One region of the Bacillus sp. FSL H8-0534 genome, then DNA from elsewhere that is predicted to be linked to it. Evidence: riboswitches for the same ligand, from Rfam matches in the RefSeq annotation. Region 1 holds a riboswitch; each other region holds the start of a gene.

What was found. A riboswitch is a leader RNA that binds a small molecule or an ion and turns the genes downstream of it on or off. The one in region 1 is predicted to bind thiamine pyrophosphate.
Region 2: another riboswitch for thiamine pyrophosphate. It lies ahead of thiM (hydroxyethylthiazole kinase); the one in region 1 lies ahead of tenA (thiaminase II).
Region 3: another riboswitch for thiamine pyrophosphate. It lies ahead of thiT (energy-coupled thiamine transporter ThiT); the one in region 1 lies ahead of tenA (thiaminase II).
Region 4: another riboswitch for thiamine pyrophosphate. It lies ahead of MHH71_RS13820 (MTH1187 family thiamine-binding protein); the one in region 1 lies ahead of tenA (thiaminase II).

What each region holds. Positions count from the first base shown of each region.
Region 1 is NZ_JBBOUC010000001.1:2,361,301-2,369,299, reverse strand. Features, by position in the region: tRNA gene MHH71_RS12230 (tRNA-Ser) at 1-64, shown strand, start outside; tRNA gene MHH71_RS12225 (tRNA-Ser) at 158-250, shown strand; tRNA gene MHH71_RS12220 (tRNA-Met) at 275-351, shown strand; tRNA gene MHH71_RS12215 (tRNA-Asp) at 355-430, shown strand; tRNA gene MHH71_RS12210 (tRNA-Phe) at 441-513, shown strand; tRNA gene MHH71_RS12205 (tRNA-Thr) at 530-605, shown strand; tRNA gene MHH71_RS12200 (tRNA-Trp) at 609-679, shown strand; tRNA gene MHH71_RS12195 (tRNA-Ile) at 690-766, shown strand; tRNA gene MHH71_RS12190 (tRNA-Asn) at 770-844, shown strand; tRNA gene MHH71_RS12185 (tRNA-Glu) at 846-917, shown strand; gene MHH71_RS12180 (CBS domain-containing protein) at 1,093-1,512, shown strand; gene MHH71_RS12175 (DUF3965 domain-containing protein) at 2,040-3,191, shown strand; gene MHH71_RS12170 (hypothetical protein) at 3,312-3,644, opposite strand; gene MHH71_RS12165 (M23 family metallopeptidase) at 3,651-4,052, opposite strand; TPP riboswitch at 4,594-4,704, shown strand; TPP riboswitch at 4,766-4,868, shown strand; gene tenA (thiaminase II) at 4,954-5,649, shown strand; gene MHH71_RS12155 (ABC transporter ATP-binding protein) at 5,618-6,367, shown strand; gene MHH71_RS12150 (ABC transporter permease) at 6,364-7,116, shown strand; gene MHH71_RS12145 (ABC transporter substrate-binding protein) at 7,113-7,999, shown strand, end outside.
Region 2 is NZ_JBBOUC010000001.1:2,697,678-2,705,676, forward strand. Features, by position in the region: gene thiE (thiamine phosphate synthase) at 225-899, opposite strand; gene thiM (hydroxyethylthiazole kinase) at 906-1,724, opposite strand; TPP riboswitch at 1,785-1,894, opposite strand; gene MHH71_RS13850 (siderophore ABC transporter substrate-binding protein) at 2,196-3,143, opposite strand; gene MHH71_RS13855 (iron ABC transporter ATP-binding protein) at 3,217-3,975, opposite strand; gene MHH71_RS13860 (iron chelate uptake ABC transporter family permease subunit) at 3,969-4,871, opposite strand; gene MHH71_RS13865 (ABC transporter permease) at 4,930-5,883, opposite strand; gene MHH71_RS13870 (DNA topoisomerase III) at 6,546-7,999, shown strand, end outside.
Region 3 is NZ_JBBOUC010000001.1:3,846,683-3,854,681, reverse strand. Features, by position in the region: gene MHH71_RS19525 (DUF350 domain-containing protein) at 1-284, opposite strand, end outside; gene MHH71_RS19520 (PspA/IM30 family protein) at 525-1,190, opposite strand; gene MHH71_RS19515 (hypothetical protein) at 1,573-1,878, shown strand; gene MHH71_RS19510 (FeoB-associated Cys-rich membrane protein) at 2,381-2,548, opposite strand; gene feoB (ferrous iron transport protein B) at 2,565-4,553, opposite strand; gene MHH71_RS19500 (FeoA family protein) at 4,550-4,777, opposite strand; TPP riboswitch at 5,138-5,239, shown strand; gene thiT (energy-coupled thiamine transporter ThiT) at 5,334-6,002, shown strand; gene MHH71_RS19490 (sensor histidine kinase) at 6,161-7,960, opposite strand; gene MHH71_RS19485 (response regulator transcription factor) at 7,957-7,999, opposite strand, start outside.
Region 4 is NZ_JBBOUC010000001.1:2,689,223-2,696,231, forward strand. Features, by position in the region: gene MHH71_RS13795 (hypothetical protein) at 1-69, shown strand, start outside; gene MHH71_RS13800 (ABC-F family ATP-binding cassette domain-containing protein) at 169-1,710, opposite strand; gene MHH71_RS13805 (ABC transporter ATP-binding protein) at 2,209-2,958, opposite strand; gene MHH71_RS13810 (ABC transporter substrate-binding protein) at 2,955-3,953, opposite strand; gene MHH71_RS13815 (ABC transporter permease) at 3,950-4,726, opposite strand; gene MHH71_RS13820 (MTH1187 family thiamine-binding protein) at 4,698-5,018, opposite strand; TPP riboswitch at 5,123-5,224, opposite strand; gene MHH71_RS13825 (hypothetical protein) at 5,400-5,537, shown strand; gene MHH71_RS13830 (anaerobic C4-dicarboxylate transporter family protein) at 5,815-7,009, shown strand, end outside.

The DNA of each region.
Region 1 (7,999 bases):
TCGGTCTTGAAAACCGACAGGCGGCGAGAGTCGCGCGGGGGTTCGAATCCCTCTACCTCCTCCATTTTATAATAATTAAAATGGAATGATTGGATAGTTAATAAAAACTATTAGATGTACAAAGATAACTAAAAGATATAATTAATATTTATTTCATGGAGGTATACCCAAGTTCGGCTGAAGGGATCGGTCTTGAAAACCGACAGGCGGCGAGAGTCGCGCGGGGGTTCGAATCCCTCTACCTCCTCCATTTTTTAAAATAATATAATACCGTCGCGGGGTGGAGCAGTTCGGTAGCTCGTCGGGCTCATAACCCGAAGGTCGCAGGTTCAAATCCTGTCCCCGCAACCAAATGGTCCCGTGGTGTAGTGGTTAACATGCCTGCCTGTCACGCAGGAGATCGCCGGTTCGACCCCGGTCGGGACCGCCATTTATATAAAGGCTCGGTAGCTCAGTCGGTAGAGCAGAGGACTGAAAATCCTCGTGTCGGCGGTTCGATTCCGTCCCGAGCCATATTTTTTTTTGACAAGCCGGCTTAGCTCAATTGGTAGAGCAACTGACTTGTAATCAGTAGGTTGGGGGTTCAAGTCCTCTAGCCGGCACCACTTAGGGGCATAGTTTAAAGGTAGAACAGAGGTCTCCAAAACCTCCAGTGTGGGTTCGATTCCTACTGCCCCTGTAAGAAATATGGGCCTATAGCTCAGCTGGTTAGAGCGCACGCCTGATAAGCGTGAGGTCGATGGTTCGAGTCCATTTAGGCCCACCATATTCCGCAGTAGCTCAGTGGTAGAGCTATCGGCTGTTAACCGATCGGTCGTAGGTTCGAGTCCTACCTGCGGAGCCATGGCCCGTTGGTCAAGCGGTTAAGACACCGCCCTTTCACGGCGGTAACACGGGTTCGAATCCCGTACGGGTCATAAAAAAGAGTCAGCAATTAGCTGGCTCTTTTTTTCTTATGAAAAATATAATGTGAAGTTACGTTCTTTTCTAATATACGATATCGTCAATCCAAAATCCCTCTATTTATTATGAAATAAATAGAGGGATTTTGGAAAAACTATAGTATGTATAAAAAGGAGGGAATAGAGCTACATGACAACAGTTAGAGAATTTATGAGTACCGATATTGTGCAATGTACACCGCTAGATAATGTATATGAAGCTGCTGTGAAAATGAAAGAAGAGGCCATTGGGATGATTCCAATTGTAGAGAATAATCAAGTGGTTGGTCTTGTCACAGATCGTGATTTAGTTGTTCGTGGAATTGCTGAGAAACATCCTGGGTCTAATAAAATTACAAATGTCATGACAACAGAAATTGTTTCCGTATCTCCTGATGACCCTATTGAAAATGCTACAGAGTTAATGGCACAGCATCAAATCAGGAGACTACCTGTAGTTGAGAATGGAGAGCTTGTTGGGATGTTAGCGCTAGGTGATTTAGCAATAGCAGAGAAAGCTGATGATCAAGCTGGATTTGCTTTAAGTGAGATTTCCGAGCATACAGAATAACGAATAGATGCAGATTATTTTCAGGCTACAACATACAGTGTATTTAGGTGCTAGAGAATAGGTAAGAGTGGATACGTTTTATTCCGCATTAACGGGCAGTAAGCCCCCCACCTCAAGGTTCAGAGTGAAGCAAGGAAGATAGGTGAGGGATAACTGCCTGTAAAAGCCCGATTGGTGAGGACTTTCCATCAGTGGTGGATGAAGAAAATCCCTACTGATGGAAGTTTCACTTTATTAATACTGCAAGCAAAATTATATTGTTATTAAAACGTATCCAAAATGTTAGGCATAGATGTATATAAGGTGTAAAGATGCTTAACTAAGTATATATGAAGAATAATATATGCTAATTTCATTTGAAATTTTGGTTAAAAATTCCTATTGCTAATTTTTGTTATGTTAAAAATGATATAATAATAAATATAAGTTTTATAATTTATTTTGAATATATTAATATTTATAATATTATGTTTATCTACTAAGCTATCAAAGATTTTATATATAAATAGAAATGGAGGGGAAATGACATGAGGGATGTACAAAGTAATCCAAATTGGAATTTGGTTACAGATGTTTATGTAGAACCAAATAATTTTGCGGATTTATTTTCTTTACTTGTACCAAATCATCCAAAAGGCGAAGGAAAAGAACGGACAATTTTAGCTTGGAAAGAAAAAGAATTTTATAAACAAGAAAACTTGGCTCCGTTTATTTTATATGGAATGAATAAGGTGCAGGACTTGCCGCAGTTCCATAAGGATGAAATACCAACTTTAATTCGTATTGTTCGTTTATGCCAGAAAATCGGTTGGTATAAGGAAGCGTATACATTTATGGTGAATCAAAGATTAGATGAATTTGTACATACATCTATGGAATATGAAACGTGGGATATTTTAACTCAAGTTGTGGCTTGGAACTACTTAATTGTAAAATATCGAATTGGTAAATTGGAAAATGATGATGTAATGATATGGGAAAGAATTAAATTTAATACAGAGTGTATTGAAAAATGTGAGAAGCTATTATCTCATAAGGAAGTAATGGAACTTACATTCTTTTATATTTGCAAACAGGCAAAATTATTGTCCAAAGAACAATTAGATCAAGAGATGATGAACTTAGCAATATACTGCAATACATACGTTTATGACTTATACATATATGACTTATTAAAAAAATATCGTAAGTGTACGGATTTTTTAACATATTATGGACCAAGTCGTTCTGTTGTTGCATGTCAAAGGGCTGTAATTTCTCAAATTTCTGATCGCCTTAATCCATTAAAAACCACGCATGTGGATGATTATCTTTATGTAATGAAAGAAATGATGGAGCACATGTCGTTTGAATTTATGAATCGATATGAGCATTTCATTGGAAAACTATTATCATATGTACCATTTTTTGAAATGATTCAAGTTCCGCAACATGCATATTATTGTGAAGAGTTGATGTATGTTTGTAAAGGAATTGAACATAAGGAAGAACTTTTGCGGAATTATATATTTATACAATTACATGATTGTTTACCGTCATTTATCAAACAATTTCTAAAGAATAAACGTTATGCAACGATTCATGATATTTTATTTTACTGGTGTGATGATGAACAACGAGTGGGATTAGAGAAGAAATATAATTTAAGTTTTATTTATGAACGATATGCGTGTGGGTAAAGAAAAGTTTTGTGCTTTCCCTTGTTCACTCTCTATAATGTATAAATAAAAAAAGGTCTCACACTTCAAGTGAGACCTTTTTTTATTTAGTCGTAAATGAGAAGTAGACATACGTCCATTTTAAGCTTCTTGTTGTTTCTTACGGTGATCAGGAATGTAAATATATTGGGAAATAATGAGTAGTACCCCTATAAAAAATACAGGGAATATAGCAGCCAGGTGAAAACCACTATAAATAATATTTGTTATTAAACCGCCGATAATAACAAATGCAGTATATATATGAGAAATGTGTTTCTTTAGTCGGATTTTGAATGCTTCCATCAAAGATTCGATAGTAACAAATAAGATAACGATACTCAAAAAAACAATGTTAGTATTGTAAATTACTAAACAACAAATTAAACCGAGAAAAGCCAAATACTCAATTATTAAGGCAATATTACGTGGCATATAATATTACCGAACTAAATACTGCAGTGGATTTACTGCGTTTGTTTTTTCAAAATTCCATTCACCATTATGTAATTTAAAATGGAGGTGCTGCCCAAATGAATGGCCTGTATTTCCCATATGTCCTAACAATTCCCCAATCTGAACTTGATCACCAACATTTACAATATAACTGTTTTTCCGTTTAGTAGATGTAGAAATATTTGTATTTTTTACGGAGTTAGCATTATTCCTTGCTTTTATTTTATTATTCGAATATAATATTTTTAGATTCGGTTTTATATATTTAGTGTCTTGTGTAGGCAATTCTTGAGCTGCTATAGTACGTGTATCTACTTGAGTTATGGATGGAAGTAGAGATGCGACTGCGACAGTAGTTGCCGTTAAAGCTGTAGCTTTCTGTTTCATCTAATATTAGCCCCCCATAGATGTGTTAATACATTCCCTATTATAGTATAAAGATATAATATTTTGTGCATTATTCATATAACTGTAATATGAAATGAGAAAAATAACAATTTTTTAATGGAATCGAAATATATTAAAAGAATAACAGATTAATAATCATTATAATATGGATTAAAGATAATTGATATTTTCTGAATAGATATATAAATCTAAATTGAAAAACTGACAGAAAAGCTTTCTTTTTAGGAGGGAGAGAGCATCCGACCTTGCATAGAAGCGGTTAGATCCTTTTCCTACCCCGTACTAAGTTAAACAAAAAGAGAAAATGAGTACAGGTCACCTTTTATTCTTCATAGCCGCGACTTATATGTTGGAAAATCAAAATGGATATATATATTTATTTTTCATATTTTATATAAGTAGAACTTTGATGTAAAGAATTCTTACTTTGTATTGGATTCATGGCTCGTAAATAGGATTGGGATAAGTTAAAACAGTTGCTGATGATGGATGACAGTGTTATACTGACTATGGTAATTTCATATTGTGCTAGGAGAGTTGGTGTTGCCAGCTGAGAGTAAGGCCGAGAGTCTTTGATCCTTTATTACCTGATCTAGATTATGCTAGCGTAGGGAAGCAATTCGGACATTAACAGTAAGTCCCTGTTTCTTTGCGTAAAGAAACAGGGCTTTTTTATTTGACAATTTTATAGTAGAAACCACTAGGGGTGCTTTATGTGCTGAGAGAGGAATAATCCTTAACCCTTACAGACCTGATCTAGATTATGCTAGCGTAGGGAAGTGGAGCAACGAATAAATGTATTTTTATTTGATGTAACCACTTCTTATAGAGGAGTGGTTTTTTATTTGAATAAATTGATATAAAGGAAGGGGAAATATAAATGAAGTTTTGTGAGAGATTATTTGAGACAGTACAGCCTGTTTGGGAAAAAAGTCATAATCACCCATTTGTAACTGGGATGGGGGACGGTACATTAGAAAAGGATAAATTCCAATATTACATCATACAAGATTATTTATATTTACTAGATTATGCAAAATTATATGCAATTGGAGTTGTGAAAGCGACTAATCCGCAAGTTATGGCAAAATTTGCAGAACAAATAGACGGCATTTTAAATGGAGAAATGACGATCCATAAACAGTATGCAAAACGCCTTGGTATTTCTGTACAAGAGATGGAAGAGGCAAAACCATCTGCTAAAAATTTAGCGTATACAAACTATATGATGTCAGTATCTCAAAATGGTACGCTTGCAGAGTTAATTGCGGCTCTGCTTCCATGTATGTGGAGCTACTGGGAAATTGGAAAGCGTTTAAATGATATTCCAGGAGCAAGGGATCATGAGTTCTTTGGGGAGTGGATTCAAGGATATAGCTCAGAAGAGTATGGAAAACTTTGCATTTGGCTAATGGATTTATTAAATGAACTAGCTGAAGGAAAGTCTGAACAAGAGTTAGACAAATTAGAAGAGGTTTTCTTATATTCTAGCCGCTTTGAGTATTTATTCTGGGATATGGCGTATCGTAAGGAGATGTGGGGTTTTGAGGAGCAAGAGCATACTACAGTTTCATAATGTTTCCTTTCATTATGATGAAAAGCCAATTATAAAGGGTCTGGATGCTTTCGTGCAAGAAAAAGAGTTTGTTAGCATCATTGGACCGAGTGGCTGTGGCAAAAGTACATTGTTTCGTTTAATTACAGGATTAGAAGAACCGACGGCTGGAACGATTCAACTTACAGAAACCTCGAGTCATCCTGTAGGATATATGCCACAAAAAGATATGCTTCTGCCATGGAGAACAATTATTGAAAATGCAGCACTGCCGTTAGAGTGCCAGGGGATAAAGAAAAAAGAAGCACATGTAAAGGCAAAAGACCTGTTAGAACAATTTGGTTTACAAGGATACGAGAACAAATATCCGAAAGATTTATCAGGTGGTATGCGGCAGCGAGTGTCCTTTATTCGAACTTTATTAACAGGCGGGGACATTTTATTGTTAGATGAGCCGTTTAGCGCATTAGATGCATTAACGAAAGCAACGTTGCAAGAATGGTTGTTTGAGCAATGGAAACAGTGGCAAAAAACCATTTTATTTATTACACACGATGTAGAAGAAGCACTTTTTCTTTCTAATCGGATTTTAATAGTGACAGAGCAGCCTATAACAACTTTAACGGAGCGTGTTGTACCACTTGGAACGGAGCGCTCAAGAAAAGATTTGCATAAGCCTGAGATACTAGGGCTAAAAGATGAGTTACTCGGTATGCTGCAAAGGCAGGTGCTCGTATGAAACGTGTGACAGAGCTACTACCTGCACTGATTTTAAGTAGCATACTGCTCATAGCTTGGGAAGTGGAGGCTAGAATTGTAGATGAGATGTATATTTTGCCATCTCCTACTGCAATTCTAGCTAAAATGTGGGCACTGCGTGACATATTACTTACAGTTCATTTGCCAGCAACCTTATATGTAGTCTTAATCGGTGTAGTTATTTCTATTGTACTTGGTGTTGGACTGGCGATGTCTATGAATGCGAGTAAATGGATAGAAAGAGCTTTTTATCCGTTACTAGTTGCTTCACAAACGATTCCAATTACTGCTTTAGCACCATTATTTGTTTTATGGTTTGGCTATTCAATTTGGAGCAAAGTCGTTGTGACAGTTTTGATTACCTTTTTCCCCATTGCGGTAAATACGTATGATGGATTGCGCAGCACGAAAAAGGAATGGGAGGAGCTTTTAGTGACATATGGTGCAACGAAAAAAGATATTTTTCTAAAGTTAAAGTTGCCATCTGCACTTCCGTACTTTTTCTCTGCTTTAAAAATTGCTGTTCCACTTAGTGTCATTGGAGCAGCAATTGGTGAGTGGCTTGGTGCACAAGCTGGTTTAGGATACTTTAGTAAACGAATGATGACACAGTTAGACGGAGCTGGTGTGTTTGCACCGATTGTGCTTCTATCATTACTAGCTATTTTATTTGTATTATTTGTTTCTATATTAGAAAAGAAATTCATTAGTTGGAGGAAACATTCATGAAATTATTCAAACGCATCTTTGTGTTTACATTATTAGTTGCAATGATTGCAGGATGTTCTAGCAATTCATCATCAGAAAAGAAAAAGGCTGAAAAAGAAGTAACAGTTATGCTCGACTGGTATCCAAATGCGGTGCATAGTTTTATCTATGCAGCGATTGAAAAAGGATACTTTAAAGAAGAAGGAGTAAAGGTGAATATTAAATTCCCTTCTAATCCAACCGATCCATTAACATTAGCGGCAGCGGGGAAAGTAACAGTTGGTTTATATTATCAACCAGACGTTGTCATTGCAAAAGCAAATGAACAAATTCCAGTGAAATCAATCGGAGCTGTGGTCCGTTCACCATTAAATCACGTCGTATCATTAAAATCAGCGGGAATCAATTCACCAAAAGATTTAGAAGGAAAGACAGTTGGTTATTCCGGAACACCTTTAAGTGAAGCGTATTTAAAAACGATGGTAAAAGAAGCTGGTGGTAATCCTGATACTGTAAAAGTAGTAGATGTTGGATTTGATTTAGTACCAGCATTAATTACGAAAAAAGTAGATGCTGTCACAGGTGCTTATATTAACCATGAAGTTCCTGTTATGCGTCATGAAGGCCATGAACCAGCGTACTTCAACCCAGCTGACTATGGTGTACCAAATTATCATGAACTTGTTTTTGTAACAGGTGATAAAACGTTGAAAAAAGATAAAGAAGCGTTGCAAGCCTTTTTACGAGGTGCGAAAAAAGGATATGAATTTATGAAAAAGAATCCAGACGAAGCACTGGGTATTTTATTAAATCATCAAGAAAAGGAAAATTTCCCACTTGTTCCAGAAGTTGAAAAAGAAAGTATGAAAATTTTGTTAGAGAAAATGGAAACGAAAGATGAGCC
Region 2 (7,999 bases), 340 kb from region 1:
GCCGCACACTTTGTTTTATACGACAAAAAACCATTTTTTCAGATTAGAAATGGTTCTTCCCATATATCAACAATTTTCACTATTTATCCCGCTATTCGCGGGCAGTAAGACCCCCACCTCAAGATTCAGAGAGAAACGAGGAAGATAGGTGGGAGATTAACTGACCGTAAAATCCCAATTGGTGAGGGATGATAATCAGTATGGGATGAAGAACCCCCCACTAATTAAAGTTTCACTTTATCATTAAAAATACCTGTCAGTAAAGACGTACTTTCATAAGGCGAATCTGCTAAACTAATTGCAGAAATAACAGAAACGCCATCAGCCCCTGCCTCTATAACAGAAGCAGCATTTTTAACTGTAATTCCTCCAATACCAACAATCGGAACTGTAATCCCTGCCTCTCTAAAATGACGCAACCCTTTCGTTCCTTGCACCGCTTTTGTATCTTTCTTCGTACTCGTCGGAAAAATAGGTCCTACTCCTAAATAATCCGCCCCATTTGCAATGGCAAAGCGTGCTTCTTCTATCGTATGGGCAGATACCCCAACAATTTTATCTCCCATTTTTTCACGAACGAATGTAATTCCTTCATCATCTTGTCCAACATGAATACCATCTGCATCTAATTCAATTGCTAAGTCTACATCATCATTCACAATAAATGGAACATTATATTCTTTACAAAGTGCTTGTAACTGCTTTGCAAAATGGACTCGTTCTTTTCCAGTTAAAGCTCCTTCACCCTTTTCACGAAATTGAAAAAGGGTCACTCCACCATCTAGCGCTTCTTTCATTACTCGTAATGGATCCTTTTGGCAATTGTTACTACCCATAATAAAATACACTTGCAATAATTTGGACATTTGCTGTTGATTAATGCGCGCCATTTCCCTCATCCTTTCTTACTGCACTTCTTGGATATTTCCATATTGTTCAATATCATCCACAGTAATGTTTGCTAGCTGATTCAAAAATTCGATTTGGAAACTGCCCGGTCCTAGCTCCACGGTTTTTGCAGCAGCGATTTCTGCTGCTACCCCATAAAACGTTAATGCAGCAACTGCTGCTTTCACATAATCTTTTTCAACCGCTGCAAATGCTCCCATTACAGAAGTTAACAAACATCCCGTCCCTGTAACTTTCGTTAAGATTGGATGGCCGTTACGAATGATAAAAGTTCGCTCACCATTTGTTACAACATCTTCTTTTCCGGTAATAACCGCGACTGTATCTAGTTCATCTGCTGCTTGTTTCGCAATTCCTACAACATCTCCATTTCCAGCACCAACATCAACACCTTTAATTTCCCATTTTTCATTGATAACATTAGCAATTTCCGCTGCATTCCCGCGAATCATTGCTAATTTCACTTCACTTGGAATATGTCTTGCTACTTCAGTTCGGTAAGAAGTAGCTCCAGCACCAACTGGATCAAATAATATTGGTACATGATGTGTATTCGCAGACTTTCCAGCAATTAGCATTGCTTCTACTTCTTCAGGGCGAAGCGTACCCATATTTAAAACAAGTGCTCCTGCAATGCTAGCCATTTCAGCCACTTCTTCTTTTGCATACGCCATAACTGGTGATGCTCCTACTGCAAGTAAACCATTGGCCGTAAAATTTGTCACAACAACATTTGTAATATTATGCACAAGTGGATTAGACTCTCTTACTACTTCCACTACTTTTGCAATTTCTTTTATATTCATTCTTTTCATCTCCTAATTTAGTAATGGGAGATACACAAAAAGACACTTCGCGTATGCAAAGTGCCTGAATATGTGCTTTTACACTCTCCCTACGCTGGCATTATCCAACAGGTTCAAATGGTCAACGACAGATTAGCCGTACTCTCAGTTTGCTTCCGCAAACTCCCATGTGTTTTCTTATTCATCTAATTCAGAGTCTACTCTTATTCTCTTAAAATAACAAGTTACAAGTTTTTGTCATCTTAATATGTAAGTACAAATTGAAAAAACGATAAAAACCCTTTTTTTAGGTGGGAGAGACCATCCGGCCATGCATAGAAGCGGTCAGGTCCTCTTTTAGCCCCATGCCAAGTTCAAACAAAATGAGAGCGGGTCACTTTTTGTTCTTCGGAGCAGCGACTTATATATTGAAAAATCAAAATGGATTTATATATATAAAATAGTGATAGGACATTAAAATCCCTACCACTATCTTTCATATTATTTTAAGCCTTTAGATACTTCTTTCACCATTTCTGATACAGACTCAAGTCCGCCACCAGATAGGTACCAGTAGTTTGCATCTAAATAGATTACATTGTTATTTTTCGCAGCATTTGTTTTGTTAACAAGTTCATTTTCAACTACTTGTTTCGCAGAAGATTTACCACCAGTAACAACACCGCTATCGATTACGAATAAGTAATCAGGGTTCTTTTCGAGAATATATTCAAATGACACGTTATTACCATGAGTAGATGCTTGAATCTCTTTATCCGCAGGAATTACTCCAAACACATCGTGGATAATACCAAAACGAGATTCCGGACCATACGCACTTACTTTACCGTCATTTGCTTTAATAACTAAACCTTTTTTGTCACTTTTCGTAGCTTTTTCATTTAATGCTTTTACATCCTTTTCAACTGCTGCAATTTCTTTTTTCGCTTTATCTTCTTTTCCAAAGATTTTTGCTAACATTTCTGTGTTGTCTTTAAATGATTTCATATAATCTTTAGTATCTTGTTCTACATAAATTGTTGGAGCAATTTTTGAGAATTCTTTATATGAATCAGCTTGTCTTGCAGAAATAATAATTAAATCTGGTGCAATTTCGTTAATTTTTTCAAAATCTGGCTCTTTTAAACCACCAACGTTTGTATACTTTTTATCTTTATATTTAGAAAGGTACTCTGGTGTATTCTTTTGTGGTACACCAGTTACTTCAACACCTAATTTATCTAATGTATCTAAGGAACCAAAGTCAAATACGACAACTTTTTTCGGGTTAGTTTTAACTTTCGTTTCTCCTAATTTGTGCTTAATCGTCATCTCTTTTGATTTACTTTCACTCGCTTCTGTCTTCTTCTCAGAAGAAGCGTTATTGCTACATGCTACCGCGACGATAGCAAGTATGAAAGTTAATAGTAGCATCGCTAATTTCTTCACTTCAATCACCTCTATAAATTTTTTAAAATTATTTAAATCGATAGCAAGCTAGTACTATCAAAATAACTTCCTCTTATGAAAAATAAATACAAATATTATTTCCCGCTATTTCTTCAATATGAATATCCATGTCATAAATATCCTTCAAAACAATCGGGTCAATGATTTCATTTGTTGCTCCCTCTTTCATTACTTTTCCATCTTTTAAAGCAACGATATAATCAGAGTAACAAGAAGCAAAGTTAATATCATGGATTACAATTACAACTGTTTTACCCAGTTCTTCAACTAAGCGTCTTAGCACTTTCATAATTTGTACGGAATGCTTCATATCTAAGTTGTTCAATGGCTCATCTAGCAAAATATATTCTGTATTTTGAGCAATAACCATAGCGATATATGCCCTTTGCCGCTGCCCACCACTAAGCTGATCTAAGTACTTATATTGAATATCTTCAAGCTCCATATAGTTAATGGCTTCCTCGATATGATTCCAATCTTCTTCGGACAGATTTCCTTGTGAATACGGAAATCTCCCAAAACTAACTAATTCCCGAATCGTAAGTCTTAAATTGATATGATTCGTTTGCTTTAAAATAGAGACTTTTTTGGCAAGCTCATTACTCTTCCATTCGCCAATTTCTTTATCCTCTATATAGATTTCACCAGCATCTTTTTGTAACAGCCTACTCATCATAGAAAGAACCGTACTTTTTCCAGCTCCATTCGGTCCGATAAAAGATGTGATTTTACCTTTTTCTATTTTAATAGAAACATCTTCAACAACATTGTTATTTCCATATTGCTTTGATATATTTCTTACTTCTACCATGCCTTGCTCTCCTTTAATAGAAGATAGATGAAGTATACTCCACCAACAAAATTCACAATAACGCTTAAAGTTGTATTAAATTCAAACAACCTTTCAACAATTAATTGTCCCCCTACTAGGGCAATAATACTAATAAAGATAGAACCTGCTATTAAATATTTGTGCCTGTATGTACGTAAACATTCACGCGCAACGTTTACTACAAGTAATCCTAAAAATGTAATTGGTCCAACTAACGCTGTAGAAATAGAAACTAGAATTGCAATTACAATTAAAAGCTTTTTCACAACTTTATCGTAATCTACACCTAAATTAATAGCCTCTTCTCTTCCTAGCGATAGTACATCTAATAACTTCAGTTCTTTATATACGTAAGCGAGAACTAATAGAATCCCAATGATAGACGTTACAAGTAACTCTGTTCTCACGTTATTTACACTTGCAAACATTTTCCCTTGTACAATTTGAAACTCATTTGGATCAATGAGTACTTGCATAAAAGAGGATAAACTTTGAAAGAACGTTCCAAATATTAATCCAATTAACAATAAGAAATAAATATTGCTTCCTTCTCTCTTAAAGAGAAATTTATAAAGAAACAGTGAAAAAATAACCATTAAGCTTACTGATACAAGAAAATTAACATTTGTATTCATCATTGTGATATGTTTTGAACCGAATACAAACACTACAAATGTTTGCATAAACATATAAAGTGAATCTAGACCGATAATGCTTGGTGTTAAAATACGGTTGTTACTAATTGTTTGAAAAATCATAGACGAAAACGCAATTGCTCCGCCCGTTATAACCATTGCCAACAATTTCTTACCTCTTCTTGGCAATGCATAATCTAATGTATTCATATTTAAGTTAATAAATAAAAATATCCCCATGGCTACAACTGATGCAATGGCAAGCACTGCCAACATTTTTTTATGACTTGTTTGTTTTCTATGCTGCATATGCGTTTCTCCTCATCAATAAATAAAGGAAGATTCCGCTTCCAATTACTGCCACTGTAAGGCCAATAGAAATCTCGTACGGATAAATAACGACGCGGCCAAGTATATCGCAAGCAAGTACAAAGACCGCTCCTAGTAAAGCAGTATGAGGTAAACTATTCTTTAAATTATCTCCACGATAAATAGAAACAATATTCGGAATAATAAGCCCTAGAAATGGAATCATACCAACAGTCAAAACAACTAATGCGGAGATTAAAGAAACGATAATTAGCCCGATATTTAGCACTCGGTTGTAATTCATCCCTAAGTTGGCCGCAAAATCTTCACCCATTCCAGCAACTGTAAATCGATTTGCATATAAGAAGGCGATAATGACAAGTGGGATACTTAAATATAAAATTTCATATCTTCCTTTCATCACCATTGAAAAATCCCCTTGTAGCCATGCAGAAATGTTCTGAATTAGGTCGTATTTATAAGCAAAGAATGTCGTTATAGAGCTGATAATGTTCCCAAACATAATTCCCACAAGCGGGATAAAAATCGCATCCTTAAACTTAATTCTCTTCAAAATTTGCATAAATAAAAATGTACCAGCTAATGCAAAGACAAATGCAACAAACATTTTTTCAAGCGGGCTCGCTGTCGTGAATAGCATCAATGAAACTAAAACCCCTAGCTTTGCACTATCCATTGTCCCCGCAGTTGTCGGGGATACAAATTTATTTCTGCTAAGTTGCTGCATAATTAAACCACTTATACTTAAGCTAACACCAGCAACAATAATACTGATTAGACGTGGTAATCTACTAATAAATACAATTTGCATTTTTTCTTGATTCCAGTGCAAAATATCTGCTAGATTAACCTCTTTTACACCGATAAAAATAGACACAATTGATAAAACAATAAGCATGATAAACAAATATCTCTTTTTCATAATTTCTTCATGGTGCAGATTATGTTCTGTCGCCATCATTTGATTTCATACAGATTATAATCCTATCATTTTATCCCCCTTTGTCTATTTATAAGATAATAGAAAAGAAAATGATTCTCTTTATCAATTAAAGGTATACTTTATACTTTCAATCTGACGTTTTGGCAATAATCAGATTACCAACTTAATGATAATGAAATTCATTAACAATGTCAATGAATTCCATTATTGTTTATATCGCTTTTTTATTCATATTAGGAAACTTATTATATCTATAGAATTAATAAAAAGCCCAACTTCCCTTTGAGATAAGAAAAATTGCACTTTCTTCTTTTTCTTTTGAACCAAATTTCAATTTTGCCAAAACTTCCGCTAACGCAGGATTACGCGGCTCATCATCTTGATTTTATTGTTTCATATACTTCGCAACATCGCGTTTTGATCTTTTCCGCCTTGTGAAATAATGGTTTGTCCTTTTAAAAAAGGACAAAGATATCCTACTATTTTGTTATATCCGAAATACTAAAATTTTCACCCTCTTAACTAGTCAAAGATATAGAGTATTTAATTCATAACAAAAGGTTAGAATCTTCGGCATAACTGAATCCACAAAGGATGTATGCTATATTTAACTTACGGAAACTTGAAAGGATGTTTTAAATATGGCAAAAAGTGTTGTAATTGCTGAAAAACCTTCTGTTGCACGTGATATTGCGCGTGTATTGAAGTGTGATAAAAAAGGAAATGGTTATCTTGAAGGTAATAAATATATCGTTACTTGGGCTTTAGGGCATCTTGTTACATTAGCAGACCCAGAAAGCTATGATGTGAAATACAAAAAGTGGAATTTAGAAGATCTGCCAATGCTACCTGAACGTTTGAAATTGACAGTGATTAAGCAAACTGGCAAACAGTTTAATGCCGTTAAAAGTCAACTGATTAGAAAAGATGTTACTGAAATAATAGTGGCTACAGACGCAGGAAGAGAGGGAGAATTAGTCGCGCGTTGGATTATTGATAAAGTTAAAATTAATAAACCTATCAAGCGTCTATGGATTTCATCTGTTACCGATAAAGCAATCAAAGATGGCTTCGCAAACTTAAAGCCAGGTAAAGCATATGAAAATTTATACGCTTCAGCTGTCGCACGTTCGGAGGCTGACTGGTATATCGGGCTTAATGCAACACGTGCATTAACTACTCGATTTAATGCTCAACTAAACTGTGGTCGTGTACAAACACCTACTGTGGCTATCATTGCAGGTCGTGAAGACGAAATTAAAAACTTTAAAGCTCAAACATACTACGGAATTGAAGCTCAAACAACAGATAAGTTAAAGCTAACTTGGCAAGATGGGAAAGGCAATGGTCGTAGTTTTGATAAAGCGAAAATCGATACGATTGTGAAAAAACTCGATAAACAAAATGCCACTGTCACGGAAATTGAGAAAAAGCAGAAAAAATCATTCGCTCCTGGTCTTTATGATTTAACTGAGCTACAACGTGATGCGAATAAAATCTTTGGTTACTCTGCAAAAGAAACATTAAACATTATGCAAAAATTATATGAGCAACATAAAGTACTCACTTACCCTCGTACAGATTCGCGCTATATTTCATCTGATATCGTCGGAACACTTCCAGAGCGTCTAAAAGCGTGTGGAGTAGGAGAATACCGTCCTTTAGCTCATAAAATTTTAAATAAGCCTATAAAATCCACTAAAGCATTTGTTGATGATAGTAAAGTAAGCGATCATCACGCAATCATCCCAACGGAAAGCTATGTGAATTTCTCAGCTTTCACAGATAAAGAACGCAAAATTTATGATTTAGTGGTAAAACGTTTCTTAGCAGTTTTATTCCCAGCCTTTGAATATGAACAACTAACATTACGCACGAAAATTGGTGATGAAACGTTTGTTGCACGTGGCAAAACGATTTTACATTCTGGTTGGAAAGAAGTATATGAAAACCGCTTTGAAGATGACGATGCAGTTGAAGATTTAAAAGAGCAAATTTTACCTCGCATTGAAAAAGGCGATACATTAAGCGTAAAACTAATTGCTCAAACATCAGGTCAAACAAAACCACCTGCACGCTTTAATGAAGCAACGTT
Region 3 (7,999 bases), 1.5 Mb from region 1:
ATGAGTTCGATAAACATTTCTACAACTAACAAAATAACGAATGAAACTGCCGATGCAAGCAGTGCTTGCCATAAATCATTTGCTTTCGTAATCGACTGTGACAGAATATATCCTTGCGCAAATAACTTCATAATAAAGCGCGTTGTCACAGCAATATTCCCTTTTTTAATTTCTGCCAAATCGTTATATTTTGTAAAGATAGAATCAACCCACATAAGTACAAATAAAAGAACAGCGCTTGCTCCTGTCCATACAAGCATGGCTAACACATTCATCCATGTCATGGTGAAACCTCCTCTAGAGAATAATAGAAAACCGACATGATTGATTTTCATGACATGTCGGTTCCTTTATCTTCTATATATCCATTTTGATTTTCCAACACATAAACCGCGGCTATGAAAACAAAAACAGGTCTCCTCTTTTTGTTTTCACGCGGCATGGGGCGAAAAAGGGCACTGACCGCTCCTATGCACAGACGGATCCTCTCTCCAACCTAAAAAGAAAAGTTTTTCATTTTTATATTATTTCTCATACTGTTTCATAATACGTGCTAGTTCATCATCCACAGCTGAGTTTTTATTTAAAGCCGCAAATTCATCATCTAACGACTTTTCTTTTTTATAAATTTCACCGCTTGCTTCTGCTTCAGCCTCTAATTGAAGAGCTTTTTCTTCCATACGGCTTAAACCAGCTTTTGCTGTATTTGCATCAAATCCAGACATTGCTTGATTAATATTCTTTTGTGCTTTCGCTGCGTTCACACGCGCCACAAGTGTTTCACGTTTATTTCTCAGTTCAGTTAATTGTTTGCGCATTTCTTCCAATTTCGCACGAAGATTATCAGCTGCTGCTTTATTTTGCTCATAGCTCGCTTTGTATTCATTCATCTTTTGCTCTGCATTTTGTTTTTCTTCTAAAGCACGGCGCGCAAGATCAATATTATTTGCTTGAACAGCCATATGTGCTTGTTCTTCACGTTTCTTTACAAGTGCTTCTTGTTCTTCAAACAATAATTTAAACTTTTTCTCAAGCGCAATTTGAGCTGCTACACTCTTCTCAGCTTCTTGTACATCCTCTTGCATATCGCGTAAATATTGATCCGTCATCTTAACTGGATCTTCTGCCTTTTCAATTAATGCATACACATTTGACATCGTTAAATCTCTTAATCGTTTAAAAACAGACATTTAAACTCCTCCTATAAACTGCTTCATATTTCAAATTCAATACCTGGAAAACTAAAAATTCTTCCTCTACAGTAAGAATATTCATTTTTAAAGCCTATGTGTACATTATATCAAAACTAAAATGTCCTTACATGTTATTTCTTGAATATGCAAACTATAATATGACATTCCCTTCTCAACATTGACCTCATATCAAATCCTTTGATATCCTCAAAATCAATTATTCAAACCACTATAAATAAAGAAGTCAAAACAAAAAGGCACATCTGATTGATATACAATCAATTCGAAGCAATTCCCAGCACCCTAAGGACTATCCAAAATAATAATGACTCATACTAAAAATAGATATAGATGCTTAGATGAAATGGGTGATATGTATATGCCGATGGAACAAGAGGTTAGAGAGTATTTAGTTACAGGTTCCTATCTTGTAGTTATTGTTTCTTTAATACTTCTAATATATTGGTTCATTAAGTACAAAGAAAAAAATATCATCTGGTTTATTGCACACTTCTTAACCCTTTCTTTAAGCTTATTCCTCCTGATAACCCTCCTAATTGGACCTAACTTTTCTAACTACAATATGGCATCAGAAGAAAATTCACTTCAATTAGCCTTATCAGGAATCACTTGGGTAGTAAGTATTCTTTTCCTGTTAAAAGGAATTTCGGAGTTTATTAAATAAAACGTTCGTAATACAAATAACATCTAATCAAAAAAGGTTATGTTTTTAGTTGCCATTTCTCACATTTTTAACTCTTTTCACTAAATTACATCATTGTAATGTTACTGTAAGCTAATTCGATAGGTAGAAGGGCGTTATTCTTATAAAATGAAATCAGAAGTCGAGGTTAAAACCAAAAACACTTTTGCTTCTCTAAATTTTAAAAACAATACATTTGTATTTACTATTATATAAAAAGGAGACAGGAAAAATGAAAAAATTAGTAGGAATCGGGTTAGACGCATCACAACTTGTGAAAATTAAATAGCAAATCATAAAGTGAAACTTTAGTCAGTGGGGGTTTTCTCCATCCCCCACTGATTATTAGCCCTCACCAATCGGGCTTTTACGGACAGTTCATCTCCCACCTAACTTCTTTGCTTTCGCTGAATTTTGAGGTGGGAGTGTTACTGTCCGTTAATGCGGGATAAAAAAAGCTTTGCGAAATCCGCAAAGCTTTTTTCTACTTATTAACGACTTGCTCCATATCAGGACTACAACTATTTGACTGACATGATTTATTTAAGGAACATGCTGCGCATTTCCCTTTTTTACTTCTCTTCACGAAATTGAATAATGTATATCCTGCATAACCAAAAATGATAGCTCCAATTACAATATTGACCATCATTATGATACATCTCCTTCTAGAATCCGAGTAAGGATCCGACTTGGTATATAACGAATGTTAATACATAAGCCACTATAAGTGGATAAACAACAGAGAAAATTGTCCACTTGACAGATCCTGTTTCACGACGAATAACAGCTACTGTCGCCAAACATGGAACATATAATAAAATGAAGAACATAAACGCATATGCTGATAATGCAGTATAGTGCGCTCCCATTACATTTCCTAATACATCTTCTTTCACCGCATAAATAATGGCCATTGTAGAAACAACAACTTCTTTTGCTAAAAATCCTGTTAATAATGATGCCGCTGCTTGCCACGTTCCAAAACCGAGCGGTGCTAAAATTGGTGCCACGAACCCACCAATCATTGCTAAGAAACTATCCCCCATATCTACGCCAAATCCAGATGGACCAGCATAGTTAAGTAACCAGATAACAACAGATCCCCCAAAGATAAATGTACCAGCTTTACGTACGAAACCTTTTCCTTTTTCCCACGTACTAAGCCACAATGTTTTTGCTTGTGGTACACGATAAGGCGGAAGCTCAATAACGAAAATAGATTTTTCTTCTTTTAAAACAGTAAGAGACATTACTTTTGTAACGAGTAAAGCAAGTACAATACCTGCAATGTATAAAGAGAACACAACAGTCGCTTGACTATTCGGGAAAAAGACTCCCGCAAATAATGCATATACAGGTAAACGCGCTGAACAAGACATAAATGGTGTTACTAAAACGGTAAGTAATCTTTCTTTTTCCTGCTCAATCGTTCTCGCTGCCATAATCCCAGGAACGTTACAACCAAAACCGATAATCATAGGAATAAATGCTTTTCCGTTTAAACCAAAGAATTCCATAATACGGTCCATTACAACTGCAATGCGGGCCATATACCCTGAGTCTTCTAATAACGAAATAAAGAAGAACAATGCAAAAATTTGTGGAACGAATACTAATACCGCACCAACGCCGGCAATAATCCCCTCTGTAACGAGCGCTTGAATAAACTCAGAGGCACCAATGTTTGTTAAACCTGCCGTTACCCAATCCGTAAACTGCCCACCAAGAAATTCATCAAGCATATCTGATAAAGGCGTACCGATCCACGTAAACGTAACCTGAAAAATAAAAAACATAACTGCTAAAAAGATTGGAAGTCCTAAAATTTTATGTGTAATTAACTTATCAATTTTTTCTGAAAAGGGAATCTTTCCTTCCTTTTCATGCTGAATGACATTTGTTTTTAACTTTTCAATATACGCTGCACGTGTCCGGTAAATATGCTGTTCTAGCGTACTATCAAGTTTCGCTTCTAATTTAGAACGAATTGCTACAAGCTTTTCATAAACAGGCAATCTTTTAACTTCTTGTTCTACTACTTCGTTATTACTTAAAAATTGAAGTGTAAGCCATCTAGGATGCTCATAATTTGCTTGAGTTAAAAGATCCATGATTTCTTCAATACCTGCATCTACTTCTTTACCATAAGAAAGAATGAAAGACTTTTTCTCTTTCTTCTCGTTCTCATGAAGAGTAGCCAGTAATTCTTCACAACCTTTACCACTTCTCGCAACAACAGGAACGACCGTTACTCCTAATACTTCTGACAATCTGTTCGCATTAATAACAATTCCGCGTTGCTTCGCAACATCAATCATATTTAAACCGATAGAAACTGGTTTACCAAACTCTAGTAGTTGCAATGTTAAATGCATATTGCGCTCAAATTGAGAAGAGTCAACAATATTTAGCATATGATGAAATTCTTCTGTTAGTAGAAACTTTGTAACGACACCTTCATCACGAGAAACAGGATTTAAATCATATATACCTGGTAAATCAATTAATGTCCCTTGCTTCCCCTTTAACTTACCAACCTTCTTTTCTACTGTTACTCCGCTCCAGTTTCCTACATATTCATACGAACCCGTCAGCGCATTAAATAATGATGTTTTCCCTGTATTCGGGTTCCCTAGCAATGCAACCTTATTCACGCTAATTCCACCTTTATCATTTTCGCGTCACAATGACGAATACTAATTAATTGTCCACGGCACTCTAATGTACACGGCCCTTTAAACATCGCTTTTTGTTTCATACGAAGTTCACTTCCTTCTGAAAGACCAAAAGCAGCTAATCTCCGCTTTAATAATTTATCTAACGTTTGTAAATTTTTAACTAATACTTTTTCACCTATTTTAATATCAACTAAGCTCATAATCTTCCCCCTCGAAAGAGAATGATAATTATTTTCAAGAAAATTATATCACATTCTATGAATCAAGTACTATATATTTTTTCTTCCTATTTATTAACATTTCGGGAGAATTATATATATCCATGTTGATTTGCTGGCATATAAGTCGCTGCTATGAAAACAAAAGGAGATCTCCACTCGTTTTCTCCTTTTGCTTTCACTTGGCGTGGAGCAGGAAGAGGGTCTGACCGCTTCTATCCATGGCCGAATCCTCTCTTCCACCTAGAAAGAAGGTTTTTATGCCGTTTCAATTTGTATTTATATATTCATTTGCCATTCTCATCCATTTCAATTACAATAAACCTAACAAATAAAGAATCTCGTTATCACAGGGGGAGCTTTGCTGCTGAGAGGGAACACTTCGTTCCGACCCTTAGAACCTGTTAGTTAATGCTAACGTAGGAATTGTGCAAACGTTGAACTTGAAATACCTCATTCTTTTTCTACTTACGTATTTCATATCTCCCTATGATAAGTATTCTTTTTTGTGCAACTTGGATTTAGGGGGATTAACAACATGCGTAACACCAATTTACAAGCGATGATTGAATCTGCAATCCTTGCAGCCTTCGCCTTGATCATCGACATTTTACCACTATCAATTAAACTTCCAACAGGCGGTTCTGTTTCATTTGCAATGATTCCTATTTTTATTATCGCTTACCGCTGGGGCTTTAAAACTGCTTTCTTAGGAGGACTCATTTGGGGTCTACTACAAATTGTAGTCGGCGATGTTTACATTTTAACGCCAGTTCAAGCGTTTATTGAGTACTTCGTTGCATTTGCTTTTATCGGTTTTGCTGGTTTATTCTATCGTCCAATTCAAAAGGCACTTGCGAACAACCAACATACATCTAACGTACAATCCGACATTGGTAGCCGCAAAGATAAACCTTCATCAAAAAGCGGGCAAGGGAAAAAGGCGCTTTTTTATATTATCCTTGCTACATTTGTTGGTAGCTTTGCCCGTTATTTCTGTCACTTTATTGCTGGTGTTATCTTCTTTGGGAAGTACGCACCACCAGGACAGTCAGCTGTTCTTTATTCATTGATCGTGAATGGTAGTACAATGCTCGGTTCATTTGCATTATGCACAGTATTACTACTACTCCTGTTTTCAACTTCACCACGCTTATTTAAAAGTATTGGTGCGCATAATATAAATTTTAAAAATAAGAGTGCCTAAATGGCAGTCTTATTTTTTATCATTTTAACCGAGAAGATCCCCTCCTCTAAACGAAGTGAAGGTGGGGGTCTTACTGCCCGTTAATACGGGATAAAAACCAAAAGGCCTTTCTCTACTGAGAAAGACCTTTTTCATTCTGTGTATTTAGACAAATCCTACTACACTTTTTTATTTAAATAGAAGTAAAACAACACACCATCTGCTGTATTATTTACACCATACTCTACGCCATGAAGTTCCAAAATATTTTTGGAAATAGCAAGTCCGAGTCCCGTTCCACCGTTTGAACGTTGACGAGCTGTATCTATACGGTAAAAACGGTCCCATATTTTATCTAATTGTTCTTCTTCAATATGAGTGCCTTTATTTTCTATACAAATCTTTATTTGATTTAGCTCATCTATTGTAGAAATAATAATATCCTCTTTTTCAGGTGTATAACGGATTGCATTCGTAATGAAATTGACAATTACTTGCTCAATGCGATGTTGATTTGCAACAACTTGAGCTGGAGATATGTGTTTGTGAATATGAAGTTGTTTCTTCTCTATTTCTAATGATAGTTGTCCACATATATGCTCAATGACCTCATCAATATGAAAAGTATCCATCTGCATTTTATACGTGCCAGATTCAAATTTAGCTAACTCCAGCATGTCCAAAATTAACATATCCATCTTATCCACTTCTTTTTCCATTGCCTGAAAATAATATTCTTTCTTATGTTCGGCTACCCCATCTTTTAGAATCGAAATACAGCTTTTCATAATACTTAGTGGTGTTTTCAATTCATGTGAGACACCTGAAATAAATTCTTTTCTCGTATTTTCTAGCTTTCTTTCTTTTTCAATATCTTGTTCTAATTGTTCAATATGTGTGTGCAATGTATTTGATAATATATTAATGTTGTTAGATAAATCGCCAATCTCATCTTTTGAAGTAATTGGGATTCTTTCCGAAAAATCTAAATGTGCAATTTTTTTCGTTGTATCATTAATTCGTAATAGCGGTTTTGCAATTTGTTTTGAGTAATAAAAAGATGCCAACAAGGTAAGTACTAGCACAAATGCAATAATATATACATAATAATCCTTTACCATTTGCACTGCTTCATCTACGGGCTGCAAGGACGCCATCGCGAATATATATGTTAAAGAGCCATCCTTTTCCTTTATCGGTTTGATTAATAATTTATATTTTATATCATTTTTTTCATAGTCATTTATTCTTAAGGCATCATTGTTATCTTTATTTTCATTTAACAGTAAGTCCGCTTGAAATTCTTTTATACTCTCCAAGAACAAAGTGTTTTTATAAAGTGGATTCACTATCCCTTTACTATCAGGTAGTTGCACTTTTGTAACAGTTCCCCCAAAACCAGTACTAGGAACTTGAGCAGCACTTTTCTTTTCCTCTTTCACCTTAGGAGCTATTTCATTTATTTTCTTATCTAATGGCTTGTTGGACCAATTTATACCCTTACTTAAATTTAATACAGCAGGAACAACTGTAGAATCTCTAACCATCCCATAAACTGAAATTTGCAACCCTGAAAAATACGGCATTTTTTCATTTTCAATCTCTTCTATCCCCATAAGATAATAGAGAGGGATTGTAAGGTTTGTTTTTCCAAGTTCCTTCTGCGATAGCCGATCCAGCTTTACTTCTAAATAAAAATCAGTCGCATGTTTTAAATTTCCATCACTATCTAATGCTGTAATCCATGTATTATTTTCTCTATAAAAATCTTGTTCCAGTTTCTGAATTGCTTCTGTGTTACCATCACTATTCAAATACTCTCTCTCAAAGGAGCTTATATTTGTTTGAATATCATTTACTTTTCTGTTGGCATAATATTGTTTGAAAAATATCGTTTGTCCAATAAAAATCGTCGCTAAAATCAACATGCATAGTGCTGTTGTAAGAATAAATAATTTGAGTACAATCCCTTTTCTCATACATTCCCCTCAAATTTATACCCCATCCGAACAACAGTC
Region 4 (7,009 bases), 330 kb from region 1:
ATTTATACGGAAGAAAGTATTGTTAAATTACTATTATTCATTCAAGAACGACTACAAGTAAATCAATAAATAATATGAAAGCAGCTACGTAACATGTAGCTGCTTTCATATTATTTATACTAAAATATTTTATGCCTTGCCCATTACACTCCTAAATAAACGGCTCTCTTATTTTTTAGTAACGTTCATTTCCTCCAGATTCCAAACTCTCGTCACCCAAGATTCATAAAAAGAAGGTTCATGAGAAACGAGTAAAATTGTCCCTTGATAGTGTTCTAAAGCTTCTCTCAATGCCTCTTTCGCCTGTACATCTAAATGATTCGTCGGCTCATCTAGAATTAAAACATTACTCCGCATTAACATAAGTTCACATAAACGTACCTTCGTTTGTTCTCCACCACTTAAAGAGCATAGAGATTGCCGAATGTGATCGGCCTTCAAACCACATCTTGCTAGGGATTGCCGAATTTCTTTTTGCGTCATATCCGGACGCCCTGACCATACTTGCTCAAGTGGTGTAACTTCTACCCTAAATTCTTCTTGAGCAAAATATGCAGGTTGTACCCGCTCTCCAATATGAACTCTCCCGCTTAATGGTTCTAATTGTCCTAACAACGTTTTTAGCATTGTTGTTTTTCCAATTCCATTATGACCAACAATTGCAATCTTTTCGCCCCTTTTCACTTGTAAATTAAGGGATGGAAACAATGGTTCCACGTAACCAATTTGAATTTGCTGTGCTTGTAATATGCGGCTCACAGGCTCAGTGTGAATCTGAAAATGAAAACGCGACCGTGGTACATCGTTATGTTTTCCAATTTTTTTCATTTTCTCCAATACCTTTTCACGGCTTTTTGCCTGCTTTGCTTTTCGAATTTTATTTTTTTGAATAAAACTCTCTAAATTTGCAATTTCCTTTTGTTGTCTCGTATAAGCCACTTGCAATTGCTGCTTCTGCAAGCGATAACTTTCTAAAAATCTTTCATAATTCCCCGTATAGCGCTTTATTGTTTGCCCTTCTAAATGATAAATAACATTCGTAATATTGTTTAAAAATGATTCATCATGTGACACAACAATATAGGCATGCTCATACGCTTGTAAATACGCCCTTAGCCAATCTATATGAACTGTATCTAAATAGTTTGTTGGTTCATCTAATAGTAAAACATGTGGCTTCTCTAAAAGAAGCTTCCCAAGTAATAACTTTGTACGCTGGCCACCACTTAATTTTGAAACATCTTTTTTCATCCCTAAGTCTAACAATCCTAAACCAGCTGCTACTTCTTCTATTTTCGTATGAACTTGATAAAAATCTGAACCCTCTAGTATATTTTGTAATTCCCCATAGTGTACTAATAACTTATCTAAGTCTGTTTCCTTTGCCATCTTTTCAGCAATGACTATCATTTCACGTTCAATCGCATACAAATGAGAAAATGCACTTTGTAAATATTCCTCAATTGTTGTTCCTTCTTGTAAATCAATATGCTGCTCTAAAAACCCCGCCTTTACATGCGGAAACCATTCAATCATTCCCCCATCAGGCAAAACTTCTCCTATTAAAAGCCGAAGCAATGTTGACTTTCCTGCACCATTACTTCCGACAAGCCCCGCATGTTCACCTTGTAATAATCGAAAACAAGCATTATATAAAATGGTTTTATCTCCATACGTATGTGTAAGATTTTCTACTGTTAATACGCTCATTTTTGTTCTCTCCTTTTCTTTATAACTAACAAGCCAAATAGGGAGAACTGCAAAATAAAGATCTTATTTAATTGTATATATGAAAAATGGGTAAGGTGAACACACCTTACCCATTACACATTACTATCGTAAAAAAGGATTAAGGTTCTTTACCTGCTGTCTTCAATTTGGCTTAAACTTTAAAAATGGGCAGACTTCTCCCATATCAAGCTAAAACCATTTGAAGAACAGTTGATAAAGTCATCTTATCCTTTCACTCCTTTATAAATCATTATTGTCTTATAATAAGCATGCACCATGCTCTTATATTTTATTCGTTATGAATCTTTTGGTTCCTCTTTTTCTTTAAAAATTTCTTTGGACATTTTCTCCATTGCATACAGACTTGTAAAATCTAAAATGAGTAAATCCACTCTTTGTTCAATCATTTAACCCATTGTTCCTCCCTCTAAAACAAAAAGCTTCTTAACAGTCACAAAAACTGTTAAGAAACTTTCATTACTTCCGCATATAAGGAGACAATATCCCTAAAATCTCGGCCTTATCTTCTTTTAACTCAAGAGATGTTAACATTTCCATCGTTCGAGGACGTGGTAAGTTAACCTTTACTTCACCTACAATCGTAGCTGGCCTTTGTGACATAATGAATACACGATCAGATAATAGAATCGCTTCATCTAAGTCATGGGTTACCATCACGATTGTTTGCTTCTCTTGATGCCATGAATCTAAAAGCCAACGATGCACTTCCATTTTTGTAAATGCATCTAACTTACCAAAGGGTTCATCAAGCAGCATAATCGGCTTTTCGCATAAATAGGTACGAAGGAAACTAATACGCTGACGCATACCACCGGATAATGCATCTGGATAATGATTTGCGTATTCAGCTAGACCAAATTGTTGCAAGGCTTCCATTCCTTCTGTAAGTCTCTCTTTCTTTGGCTTCCCATCAATTTCTAATGGAAGAACAATATTTTGTAGTGCTGAACGCCACGGGAGCAACAAATCTTGTTGCGGCATATAACTTACACTATCCTGTTTTTGAACAAGGGTATCGTTATAGATTACCTCACCACTAGTTGCCTCTTCAACACTCGCAATCAGATTTAATAACGTACTTTTTCCGCAACCACTTGGGCCTACAAACGAGACAAACTCACCTTCTTGTATAGAAGCACTAATCTTTTCTAGTACATTTTTCCCATCAAATGCTTTCACAACATCTTTTATTTGTAATCCGTTCATTTTTCACTTGGAAGGAACTCGTTTGTAAAGGCATCTTTTACATCAATTTTCTTTTTAATAACTTTGTTATCGTGTAAGAAATTCATATAATTCGTCCAAACTTCTTCCTTCTGTACTCCCCACGCTTTCGCATCGTCTTGATACTTCGTACTTAACCATTTTTGGCTCTCTTGTACTAACTCTTTATTAATGTCCGGTACATTTTTAATTAAAATATCAGCCGCTTCTTTTGGCTCTTTAATTGCAAAGTTATATCCTTCTGCCGTTGCGTTCATGAATTTTTTCACAAAATCTTTATCTTGCTTTGTATGCTTTTCACTTGTAATAATGACAGGACTATAGAAATCTAACGCTGGATCTAAATCTTTTACCATGATCGTATTTAATTCTTTTCCTTGTCGTTTTGCTTCAATGCCATCCCAGCCATAATAAATCCATTCAAAGTCTGCATCGCGGCCAATTGATTTAAAGAAATCTGTTTGTCCAAGAACAACCTTTTCTACTTTACTAAAATCAGCTTGATGCTTATCCATAATTGTTTTTAACGTCGCTTCTTCTGCTGGTGCACCCCAACCGCCGTAGCGCTTACCTTCAAACCCTTTCGGAGAGGTAATATTATCTTTTTTCAGTGATGCAAATGCAGATGTATTATGTTGAATAATTGCTCCAATTGAAACAACCGGTATTCCTTCAACACGAGCTGATGTTACGTTTTCTTGATAACTTACACCGAAATCAGCTTTTCCTGATGCAATCATTTGCTCTGCCGATACGTTATCACCCGGCTGAATGATTTCTACGTCTAAACCTTGTTTTTTATAGTAGTCTTTCGTCTTTGCTACATATAAACCAGTATGGTTTGTATTCGGGAACCAGTCTAAAACAACTTTTACTTTCTTTTCTTTATCTGCGCTCTCTTCTTTCTTCGCCGCATTACAGCCAACAACACCAGCTGCAAGTATTGCAGCTAGCATCACTTTTAAGCCTTTTTTCATTTTCTGTCGTCCTTTCTGTATATCCATGGTGCTGTTAGTCTTGCCATAAATTCTACGATAAAATACAAGAGCAATGTCACCATGACAATAATTGCTGCAATACCAAATACACGAGCTGTTAAAAAGGATTTTGTTGCACGAGTAAGCATAACACCTAATCCCTCGCTCGCACCAAGCCACTCCCCGATAATTGCTCCCATCACGCTATATGTAACCGCAATTTTTAATCCAGAGAAAAAATATGGAAGCACGGCAGGGAATTTTACCTTCTGATAGATTTGCCATTTTGTCGCACGCATTGTTTGCAGCAACTTGAGCATGTTTTTATCTACTGTTTGAAAACCTTCTAAAATACTAAGAGCAATTGGAAAGAAACAAACAAGAATAACGACCATCACCTTTGGGAGCATTCCATATCCAAACCAAATAATAAATAGAGGGGCTAGTACGACAATCGGAATGGTTTGTGAAATAACGAGTAACGGATTAATTAACACACGAAATAACGGAATCACATCCATAATAATTGCAATACTCGTTCCAAGTAAAATCGCAAAGAATAATCCGATGATAACTTCTTGTAGTGTTTGCATTGTATTTGGCAACAATAAATCTTTCATTCCAATGAGTTCCTGTACAATAGTAGAAGGCTTGGGTAAAATCCACGGTTCAATTCGAAATAATGAAACAGATCCTTCCCATATAGAAATGAGAAGGATTAGCCAAATCATTGTAATTGTTATGTTAGATCGTTTCTGGTTTTTCATATTCATCACGGTACTTCCAAACTTTCTCATCAATCGTTACACCTGTACTTGGACGATAATGAATTTTAATAGAAGTAATAACCTCTTCTGCTCCAGCATCAACACAAGCTTGTTGTGCACGCTTAATGACATCAAGAAGCACGTCTAATTCTCCTTCTAGTGTTGTTTCCATCGCACCTACTTCATAACGAACACCCGATTGTTGTACGACTTCAATTGCTTTATCAACAACGGCATACACATCTTTCGTTTTTGCTTGTGGTACGACTGAAAATGAAATTGTAACTTGTTGTGACATCCGAAAATCCCCCTTGCAAAATATGTTCTGTAAAAAGAAAAGGCTTTCCTACAAAATACGTAGGAAAGCCTTGTATGCAAGTTATTATACAATAACATCTGCTTACATCACTTTAAGTAACTCCCTACGCTGGCATTATCCAGATCAGGTTGAGGGTCGATGCTTACTTACATCCTCTCAGCCAATTGGCTCCCCGGTCTTAATTCGTTTTCATTGTAGCATGATTTATTTTTTCAAACAAACAAATCTACATTTTTTCATAATATGATACCGCTCATAATCTATTGTTCATATATTTTATACTATATTTTCAAAGAAGCTGGTGCCTCAAAACTTGGTAAATGGCATTTTTGGCTCTTACATATCGGACTACCGATTATAATGATTGCACTTGCTCTTGAGATTTATGGCTACCATGCAGCTATACCTTTTGTTGCTGGTGGAAGTATTCTTGTTGTTCTTGCTATTATCATTTTTGCTATTAATATTTTCACACAAATTAAAGAATCTCTAAAATAAGTCTATTTCATAAGAAAAAAGCAGAAACAGATGAATTCGTTTCTGCTTTTTTCTTTGCAACACATTCACTATACGTCCATTATTTCTTATTTATATATTAAATTAAAGTAATTGTTTTTCCAAAATAATGTCACAAAATATAGTGAATGTTACATTTTATGTGTTATATAATAAAAAGGTTGATTTAACAGGTCTTTATTTGAATAATTTAATAATTATCATTCAAATTAAATTATTCAAAAATATCTTACCATATAAATTTTGGAGGTAGTTTATCATGTTTTGGCTACAATTTCTTACCTTATTACTCTGCATTTTTATCGGTGCACGCCTTGGTGGAGTTGGACTAGGGGTAATGGGTGGCGTTGGTATGGCAATACTTGTATTCGTATTCCATTTACAACCTACAGCTCCTCCTATTGACGTTATGCTGATGATTTTAGCAGTCATTACAGCTGCAGGTGCCTTACAAGCTGCAGGTGGAATGGATTACCTTGTTCATCTTGCAGAAAAAGCACTTCGTAAAAACCCGAAGCGCATTACATTTTTCGCACCTATTGTGACATATTTATTTACATTGTGCGCTGGAACTGGACATGTTGCCTATTCCGTACTTCCCGTTATTGCAGAGGTATCACGTGAATCAGGAATTAGACCTGAACGCCCGATGTCAATTGCCGTAATCGCTTCGCAACAAGCAATTACAGCAAGTCCAATCTCTGCTGCAACTGTGGCCCTGTTAGCAATGCTAGCTGATTATAAAATTACATTGTTAGATATTTTAAAAGTAAGTATTCCTTCTACTTTCATCGCTTGTATGCTAGCTGCTTTCGTTGCCAGCAAAATGGGTAAAGAGTTAAATGAAGACCCTGAATACTTGAAACGATTAAAAGAAGGAATGATTCCTAAACTTGAAGAAAAGAAAGAATTTATCGGTGCAAAGGGCGCCAAATTATCTGTTGTTCTCTTCTTATTTGCAACTATTTTTGTTGTTCTTCTTGGTTCATTCGAAGCACTTCGTCCAGGATGGATGATAGACGGAAAATTAGTTCGGCTTTCAATGCCAAACACAATTGAAATGGTAATGTTAACAATTGCTGCTCTTATTATTATCTTCTGTAAGCCAAATGTAGAAAGCATTGTATCTGGAAATGTCTTCAAAGCTGGTGCTACAGCCGTTGTTGCAATCTTCGGTATCGCTTGGATGGGAGACACATTCTTTAACGGAAACTTAAGTACGATTCAAGGATCGATTCAACACTTAGTAACAAGCGCACCATGGTTATTCGCTATTGCATTATTTATTCTATCTATTTTACTGTATAGCCAGGCAGCAACAGTACGTGCGTTAGTGCCACTCGGATTATCACTTGGTATTTCACCAGCACTTCTTATTGCGATGTTCCCTGCAGTAAACGGATATTTCTTCATTCCGAACTACGGAACAATTGTTGCTGCGATCAACTTTGACC